2 regions of the Burkholderia sp. 22313 genome follow, and region 2 is predicted to be linked to the other one. Evidence: predicted binding sites of a transcription regulator. Region 2 holds the regulator's gene; the other holds the start of a gene.

Region 1 (4,386 bases), on a different contig from region 2:
GCCGCCGGCCGCCGACGACAATCCATAACAGGTATCGCGATGATCGATCGACTGAAATACAGTTTCTCCGGCCTTCCCTCGTATGACGCGCCCGTCGCCGACACGCAGGCCGGCCTGTCGCGCGTGCTCGACGCGCTGCGGCTCGACGCCGTGGTCGTCACGTCGCAGGACGAATACATCACCGAATACCTGTCGCGCCGCAACAACCCGCGCTACGCGGTGTCGGGCTTCGACGGCTCGGCCGGCTGCGGGATCTTCCTGAGCGCGGCGACCGCGCAGGCGCTCGGCCTGCCGCCGTTCGTGCTGTTCGTCGACGGCCGCTATCACCTGCAGGCCGAACAGCAGTGCGACCCGGCGCAGGTGCGGATCGAGAAGCTCGGGATGCACGTGACGATCTGGCAAGCGCTGGCCGACTGGCTGGTCGCGCACGCGAGCCGGCTCGCGCGGGTCGGCTACGACGCGCTGCGGATCAGCGTCGGGCAGCGCGATCGGCTCATCGAGCGGACGCAAGCCGCGTCGCTCGACTGGACGAGCCTCGTCGAGCGCGAGATCGACCGCGCGATCGCGCTGCCGGGCTGGGTGGTCGAGCGGCCGATCTTCGAGCTGCCGGACGCGATGACCGGCGCGAGCGTCGCGCAGAACCTCGACGCGCTGAATCGCCGGCTCGCCGCGCACACCGGCGCGGCGCCCGGCCGGACCGCGTTCTTCACGTGCGCGTCGGACGATCTCGCGTACCTGCTGAACAGCCGCGGCTATCACATTCCGAATGCGTCGTCGCACCTGGGCTTCCTGTTCGCGATCGGCGAGCAGGTCGCGCTGTTCTTGCCGGAAGGTTGCGACGGGTGCCCGGTCGAGCTGGCGTCGTATCCGGCGCTGCACGTGATCCGGCGCGATTTCGCCGAACTGGAGCGCTTCCTCGCGCAATTCGCGGTCGATCACGTGTGCTACGGCTTCGAATCGGTCAACTGCGCGCTCGTCGAGTCGGTGCGCCGCGTGTGGCCGCACGCGCGCCACGCGGATTTCAACCCGGTCGAGGCGTTGCGGGCCGGCAAGACGCCGGCGGTGCTCGACCGGTTCCGCGACGCGTTCGCGCGCAGTTCGGCGGCGATCGCCGAGACGATGCGCTGGGCGAAGGCCGGGGAGCCGGGGCAGCGCCATACCGAATACGACCTGGCGCGCGCGATCAACGATGCGTACGGCGCGCGCTCGGCGGTCGCGCTGACGTTCCCGTCGATCGCCGCGAACGGCGCGAACAGCGCGTTCGCGCACTACACGGCGGCGAGCGCCGACGTCGCGCTGACGGAAGGCGAACTCGTGCTGCTCGACAGCGGCGCGTACTACGACGCCGGTTTCGCGACGGACTGCACGCGCGTCGTGCTGCGCCGCACGCAGCCGGAGACGGTCGCGCAGCCGTGGCAGCGCGAGATCTACACGGTCGCGCTGAAGGCGTGCATCAAGGGGCTCGTCACGCGTTTCCCGAAGACGGCGACGGGCGGCGACGTCGATGCGGCGGTCCGGCAGGTGTGCCGCGACCATGGCTACGATTTCGGCCACGGCACCGGGCACGGCGTCGGGATCCACGTGCACGAGGGCGGCGTGCGGTTCGCGCCGGGCGCGCAGCACGGACTGGTGCCGAACGCGGTGATTTCGGTCGAGCCGGGCATTTACTTGCCGGGCAAGGGCGGCGTGCGGATCGAGAACATCGTGATCGTGCGCGCGGACGATCACGCAGCGGACACGGTGGCGTTCGAGAACCTCGTCACGGTCGGCTACGACTGGGACCTGATCGACGTCGACCTGCTGACCGACGACGAGCGCGCGTATCTGCGCGACTACGAGCGGCTGTGCGTGGAACGCGGGACGCAGGTCACGGCGTGTCCGCTGCTGTAAGACGGGGCGGGGGCGCGCGGCCGCGGGCGGGCCGCGCGATGCACGGCCGGCGCATCGGCGCGCCGGCGTGACCGGTACGTCAAACCGTCAGCGCGTCAGCGCGGAGACGCGCCCGTCGGGCCCGTAGACGCCGGCCGGCGCGGGCGTCGAGCGCAGCACCGCAAGCGCGCGGTCGTTGTAGTCCATCCGGATCCGGATCAGCATCCCGTTGGTCGCGTTGGCCTGGCGCGCGCGTTCGGCGGCCTGCAGCAGCAACTGCCAGCGGCCGGCGAGGCGTGCATCGCGCTCGGCGGCCTGGTCCATGCCTTTCTTGCCGGCCGGAAAGCCGAGCGCGGACAGCTGCGTGTCGCGCGTGCGCTCGAGCTGCGCGAGCCGGTCGATCAGCACGCTCTTCTTCTCGACGATGCCGGGCAGCATGTCGAGCGGCTGTGCCGTCGTCAGTGCCTTTTCCTCGTAGGCGAGCAGGGACGCGAACGCTTCGACCGTCGCGTGTTCGTCGTTGACCGTGGCCAGCAGCTCTTCTCTCATCGCGTCATGCTCGTCGTGCCGGCACGCGTTCCCGCATGCCGGCAAACCAGGGGACCGGTCCGGGCGTGACGGGCCTCGGGCCGGCTCAGTTGCCCTGCGAGCGCTGCTGTTGCAGCAGGTCGCGGGCGGTATTCAATACGCCGTCGGCGATCTTGTTCACGTCGATCGTCAACGTGCCGTTGTTCAGCGCGTCCTTGATCGACTGGACGAGGGCCGTGTCGATGTCGGCGCTGCCGGAGGCCGACGCCGAACGCAGCTGGCCGGACAGGCCCGACAGGTTCACGGTCGTGTCGCCGCCGGTCGATCCAGCGTCGGCCGCCGGTGCGGACGACGACGAAGCCGCGCCGGATTGCGCGCGGGCCGCGCCGTTGCCGGTCGGCGCGAGTGGGCTCGGGTTCGGAGTGGAATCGATCTTCACGATGGGTTTCCTGTACGGTATGACCCAGATAACGGCCGGGTCGGCCCGAACTTTAGCACCGTGAGCCCGAAATTCTCCGAATAAACAATTCTTTGCAATCTTGCGGCGGGATCCGGCCCTACAGCGGAATTTCCACGGTTCCGGCGTCCTTCACGATCGCCGTGACGATCTGCCCCGCGGCCATCCTGACCCGCACCGACTGGCCCGGTGCCGCGTTCGCGAGCGCGCTGCCCTCGGCCGAGATCGTGAAGCCGGGCCCGGCCGCGACGACCCGCACCGACTGGCCGGCCGACACCGACGCGGCGCTCTTCAGCATGTCCTGGCGCAGCGGCAGCCCGGCCGCGATGCGCGCGAGCGCGGTCGCGCCGACCGCCTGCGCGGGATCGGTGATCACCGCGAGCGGCAGCACCGTCAGGTCGCCGTCGCGCGCGACGAGGTCGGCCGCGGTGAGCGGCTCGCCGGGCGTGATCTGCCGCGCGGCGACGTAATAGGTGGCCTGCACGGCAACCTTCGCCTGCAGATAGACCGTCCACGGCCGTTCGCCCGCGCAGCGCACGCCGACCGTCGTGCGGCCCCACAGGCGCGCGCCGGTCGGCAGGAACGGCTCGAGCGTCGTGCAGGCGGCGAGCCCGCGCGGAAACGCGGCCGCGACGGTCGCGGTGGTCTTGCCCGGCAGGCCCGCGACCTGCTGCTGCAGGAACGCGAGGGCCGTGCGCCGGATCGACTCGGGGTCCTGCTGGCCGGGCGGCGTGGCCGCCTGGGCCGGGTGGGCGGAAGCCGCCGGCGTGCGCGGCGCCGGCGCGGTCGAACCGGCGCGCGCCGCCGCCATGCGCGCGGCGACCGCCGGCCGAGCGGCATTCGACGCGGGTTCGGCCGTACCGGCGACGACGGTCGCGACGCTGCCCGGGTCGACTGCGCGCTGCGCGCCATACGCGGCGTTCGCGCCCGCGGCTGCATAGACGGGGCGTGGCGCCGGTGCCGGCACGGTGGCCGGCGGCGGAACGCTCGTCACGGCCATCGCGCCGGCCGGCTGCGGCGCGTAGCCGGTAGCGGCCACGCCGGCCGTACCCGCGGCGCCGCCCGCCATCGCCATGCCCGTCCCGACAGCCGCTCCCGCGTTCCCGCCGAACTGCCCGCCGCGCGCCGCATTCGCATGCGCGAGCGCGGCTTCGGCCGACTCGCCGCGTCCGGGAATCACGATCATCCCGTCGTCCGCGTGCGCGACCGGCGCCGCGAGCCACAGCGCCGCGGCGAGCGCGAACGCACGGCGCACCCGCATGCCGCGTCCGGGGTTCCCGCGAAGTGCGCTGCCTGTCATTGCCGTGTCCTCGAAGCCGTTGATCCGATTCGCATTCTAGGGAGCGCGGCCGTCGCGCAAACGATGAATAGAGGGGGCCTTTGCCGCGTTATTCGCCCGATTGCCGGTTGCGCCCGGCGCCTACCATCGCTGTCATGGAAAAAAGCCTCTTGGGTTGCCATCCGGCGCAAGGGGCGTGCAGCGCTTCATACGGAGAGACGCACACATGCTGGACAAACTCGATGCCGAATTC
Region 2 (4,386 bases):
GATGCGCGCGAGGTGCAGGCGCGCAACCTTTTCGTCGAGGTGCTTCGGCAGCACGTACACCTTGTTCTCGTACTCGTTGCCGCGCACGAACAGCTCGATCTGCGCGAGCGTCTGGTTCGCGAACGAGTTCGACATCACGAACGACGGGTGGCCGGTCGCGCAGCCGAGGTTCACGAGGCGGCCTTCGGCCAGCAGGATCACGCGCTTGCCGTCCGGGAAGATGATGTGGTCGACCTGCGGCTTGATGTTTTCCCACTGGTACTGGCGGGTCGACGCGACGTCGATTTCCGAGTCGAAGTGACCGATGTTGCAGACGATCGCGTTGTGGCGCATCGCCTTCATGTGATCGTGGTTGATCACGTGGTAGTTGCCGGTCGCCGTCACGAAGATGTCGGCCTTGTCGGCCGCGTATTCCATCGTCACGACGCGGTAGCCTTCCATCGCCGCCTGCAGCGCGCAGATCGGATCGATTTCGGTGACCCACACGGTCGCGCCGAGGCCGCGCAGCGATTGCGCGCAGCCCTTGCCCACGTCGCCGTAACCCGCGACGACCGCGACCTTGCCCGCGATCATCACGTCGGTCGCGCGCTTGATGCCGTCGACGAGCGACTCGCGGCAGCCGTACAGGTTGTCGAACTTCGACTTCGTGACCGAGTCGTTCACGTTGAACGCCGGGAACGGCAGGCGGCCGTCCTTTTCCATCTGGTACAGGCGGTGCACGCCGGTCGTGGTTTCTTCGGTCACGCCCTTGATGTGCGCGAGGCGCGTCGAGTACCAGGTCGCGTCGATGTCGAGGTGCTTCGCGATCGACTTGTACAGCGCGACTTCTTCCTCGTTGGTCGGCTTCGCGATCACCGAACGGTCCTTCTCGGCCTTCGCGCCGAGGATCAGCAGCAGCGTTGCGTCGCCGCCGTCGTCCAGGATCATGTTCGCGAATTCGCCGTTCGGCCATTCGAAGATGCGGTGCGAGAACTCCCAGTATTCGTCGAGCGACTCGCCCTTGAACGCGAACACCGGCGTGCCGGCTTCGACGATCGCGGCAGCGGCGTGGTCCTGCGTCGAGAAGATGTTGCACGAGGCCCAGCGAACGTCCGCGCCGAGCGCCTTCAGCGTCTCGATCAGCACGCCGGTCTGGATCGTCATGTGCAGCGAACCTGCGATGCGCGCGCCCTTCAGCGGCTGCTGCGCCTTGTATTCGTCGCGGATCTGCACGAGGCCCGGCATTTCGGTCTCGGCGATGTTCAGTTCCTTGCGGCCCCAGCCGGCAAGCGCCATGTCGGCGACGACGTAATCGGTGGAAGCCTTGGAATCGATAATGGCGTTCATCACGCCCTCCTTTCTAAAAAAGTTCTAGAAATTGGTGACGTGAGCGCCGTTCAGGAAGCGGGGCCGGCGCGAATCTCGCCGCACGGCTGCTTGGTGAAGCTCTCCGAGCCTGGCGGACGCAGGATGGTCCGTCGCAACGCTCCTCGGAAAACGGGAGCGATTGTAGCAAATCGGCGCGGGAATTGTGCGCCGCGCGCGCCACGCGCGGCGTCGGCGCGCGTGGGCGCAAGAAAGGGTCAGTTCTCCGCGCCGACCCACGCCTGTTCGCGCAACCGTGCGCGCAGGCGCGCGACGGCCTGGCTGTGCAGCTGGCACACGCGCGACTCGCTGACTTCGAGCACCGCGCCGATCTCGCGCAGGTTCAGCCCGCGCTCGTAGTACAGCGACATCAGCAGCTTCTCGCGCTCGGGCAGCCGTTCGATCGCTTCGACGAGCGCCTCGCGCAGGTGGTCGTCGAGCAGCGCCGACAGCGGATCGGCGTGATCGACGCGATAGCGGTCGAGGAACGGCTCGTCGTCGGCCGCGCGATCGAAATCCTCGTAGTAGATGAGCTGGCTGCCGTGCAGGTCCTGCAGCATCCCCTGGTATTCGTCGAGCGGCATCTTCAGGTGCTCGGCGATCTCGGTCTCGCTCGCCGAACGGCCCAGGTGCTGCTCGACCTGGTGCACCGCGTGCTCGACCTCGCGCGACGTCTTGCGCAGGCTGCGCGGCAGCCAGTCGTTGCTGCGCAGCTCGTCGAGCATCGCGCCGCGGATGCGCTGGGTCGCGTAGGTCTCGAACTGCGCGCCCTGGTCTTCCTTGTAGCGGCCGGCCGCGTCCATCAGGCCGATCATGCCGGCCTGGATCAGGTCGTCGAGGTCGACGCTCGCCGGCATCTTCGCGACGAGCTGCAGCCCCAGGCGCCGCACGAGCGGCGCGTATTGCGCGAGCACGTCGGCCTGGGTCATTTTTCCCTGAGCGTTGTACATCATGGCTCTCTCCTTCCGGTGGCGCTCACGCGGCGTGGGCCGCACCCGCCTCGTACGACGGCTTGCCGCCCGCATGCACGGCGCGGCCGGCGCCCGAACCCGGACGCATCGGCCAGTACAGCAGGTCGGCGGCAATCTGCCGGTAATCGCGCGCGGCCGCCGACGACGGGAACGCGTCGACCGCGGTATGCATCAGGTCGCGCGCATGCTCGACGAGCGGATCGGCGCTCACGCAGCCGGCGTCGGCGATCGACACCGTCAGGTAGCGGCTCGCGACGCCCGCGAGGTTGTCGAAGGCGGTCTTCGCATCCGCGTGGCTGCCGACGTGATTGGTCAGCACGCGGAACTGCGCGACCGCGTGCGAGAAATGCAGGCGCTTCATGCACGCGTAGGCCTCGGTGATCGCCTGCGCGGCGACCCGCGTGACGATCAGCACGTCGTGCGCCTCGCGCGCGAGCGCGGAGAGCGCACCGTCGGCGCCGAGCTGCGCGTCGACCAGCACGATGTCGGCCTGGCCGTCGATGAAGTCGCTCAGTTGCGAGTCGCTGTAGCCGTCGCGTGCGAGCCGCGCGGCCGCGCACAGGCCGAAGCCGGCGGCGACGCGCGTGCGTTCGCCGTCGCGCAGCCACGCGCCCGCGAGCGTCGCCGCGGCCGACTGCACGTCGGCGCGCTCGTCGACGACGAGCACGTCCTTGCCGAGCGAGGCCAGCGCGGCCGCGACGTTGACGACGGTGGACGTGCAGCCGACACCCGCCGGCCCGCCCGTCACCGCGACGATGCGCGACGCGCGCCCGGCCAGCAGGCGCCGCAGCCCTTCGGCCTGGTCGATGATCCGTTTATCCAAATCGCACCTCGTGCAGCTCGGCGGTGGAACGTGCGGTCAGTGCGGAAAGCAGCGCCGGCATGTCCTCGTCCTGCGGCACGAAGGGCGAGCCGTCGCGCGGCACACAGAACGCGCTCTTCAGCAGGAATTTGGTCGACGCGACGTACAGGTTTTCCGGCACCTTCTGGCCGGTCGACACGTAGTGGACCGGCAGCTTGTAGCGGATCACGGTGTCGAGCACGCCACCGAGGTGGGTCGCCTCGTCGAGCTTGGTCAGGATGCAACCGGCGAGGTCGGGATGTTCGCCCGCGCTGCGGTACGCCTGCACGACTTCGTTCAGCGTGTCGCCGTGGCTCGTCGCGTTGAGCAGCAGCAGGCGCTGCACCGGCGCGTTCGCGCCATGCAGCATCGCGATCTGGTCGGACAGCGCGCGGTCGCGCTGGCTCATGCCGATCGTGTCGATCAGCACGATGTGCTTGTTGCGCAGCTCGGACAGCGCGAGCGCGAGGTCGCCCGCGTCCTTCACCGCGTGCACCGGCACGCCGAGGATCTTGCCGAAGATGCGCAGCTGCTCGTGGCCGCCGATCCGGTAGCTGTCGGTGGTCAGCAGCGCGACCTTGCTCGCACCGAAGCGCATCACGCAGCGCGCGGCGAGCTTCGCGGTGGTCGTCGTCTTGCCGACTCCCGTCGGCCCCATCAGCGCGAACACGCCGCCGCGCTCCATCAGCGCGTCCTCGCTCTCGAGCACCGGCAGGTTTGCCGCGAGCACCGACTGCGCCCAGTCGGCAGCCTGCTCGAAGGTCTGCGTGCCGTCGCCGGACGGCAGGTTGTCGACCAGCATCCGCACCAGCTGCGCGGAGAAGCCGGCCGAAAACAGGTGCCTGGTCAGCGCGCCATGCACCGGGCTGCGGCGCTGGCGGTCGTGCCACATCAGGCTGTCGAACTGCTCTTCCATCATCCCGCGCATCGCGCCGAGCTCGTGCATCACCGTGTCGTTGACGATGCTCTCGACGCGCGCCTTCACCGCGTCGGCCACCGCGGCGGCCGCATCGGCGGACAGGCGCGTGCGTTCGGCCGCGCGTTCGATCGGTCTCGCGGCGCTCGCTTCGCTTGCGCGGGCAGCGGCGGCCGCGCCCGGCATCCGGCGCTCGGCGTCGCGCACGATGTCGCGCGCCCAGCCGGCCGGCGTCGCGGCGGCGGCGTCCGGCTGCGTGCGGGCCGGTGCTTGCGCTGCGGCCGGCGCCGCCTGCGCGCGGGCGATCAGCGCCT

What was found. The regulator FliA, encoded in region 2, starts transcription of late flagellar genes. The targets are predictions, from matches to a motif close to CTAAAGTTTNNNNNNNNNNNGCCGNTA.
Region 1: the regulator FliA is predicted to act here: its motif matches at 2,866-2,892, upstream of flgM (flagellar biosynthesis anti-sigma factor FlgM).

What each region holds. Positions count from the first base shown of each region.
Region 1 is NZ_JBQEON010000015.1:120,585-124,970, forward strand. Features, by position in the region: gene ACTJKF_RS14910 (M24 family metallopeptidase) at 40-1,890, shown strand; gene ACTJKF_RS14915 (flagella synthesis protein FlgN) at 1,978-2,418, opposite strand; gene flgM (flagellar biosynthesis anti-sigma factor FlgM) at 2,504-2,836, opposite strand; gene flgA (flagellar basal body P-ring formation chaperone FlgA) at 2,955-4,154, opposite strand; gene flgB (flagellar basal body rod protein FlgB) at 4,360-4,386, shown strand, end outside.
Region 2 is NZ_JBQEON010000024.1:54,395-58,780, reverse strand. Features, by position in the region: gene ahcY (adenosylhomocysteinase) at 1-1,326, opposite strand, end outside; S-adenosyl-L-homocysteine riboswitch at 1,361-1,477, opposite strand; gene ACTJKF_RS20075 (RNA polymerase sigma factor FliA) at 1,563-2,297, opposite strand; gene ACTJKF_RS20070 (nucleotide-binding protein) at 2,320-3,138, opposite strand; gene flhF (flagellar biosynthesis protein FlhF) at 3,131-4,386, opposite strand, start outside.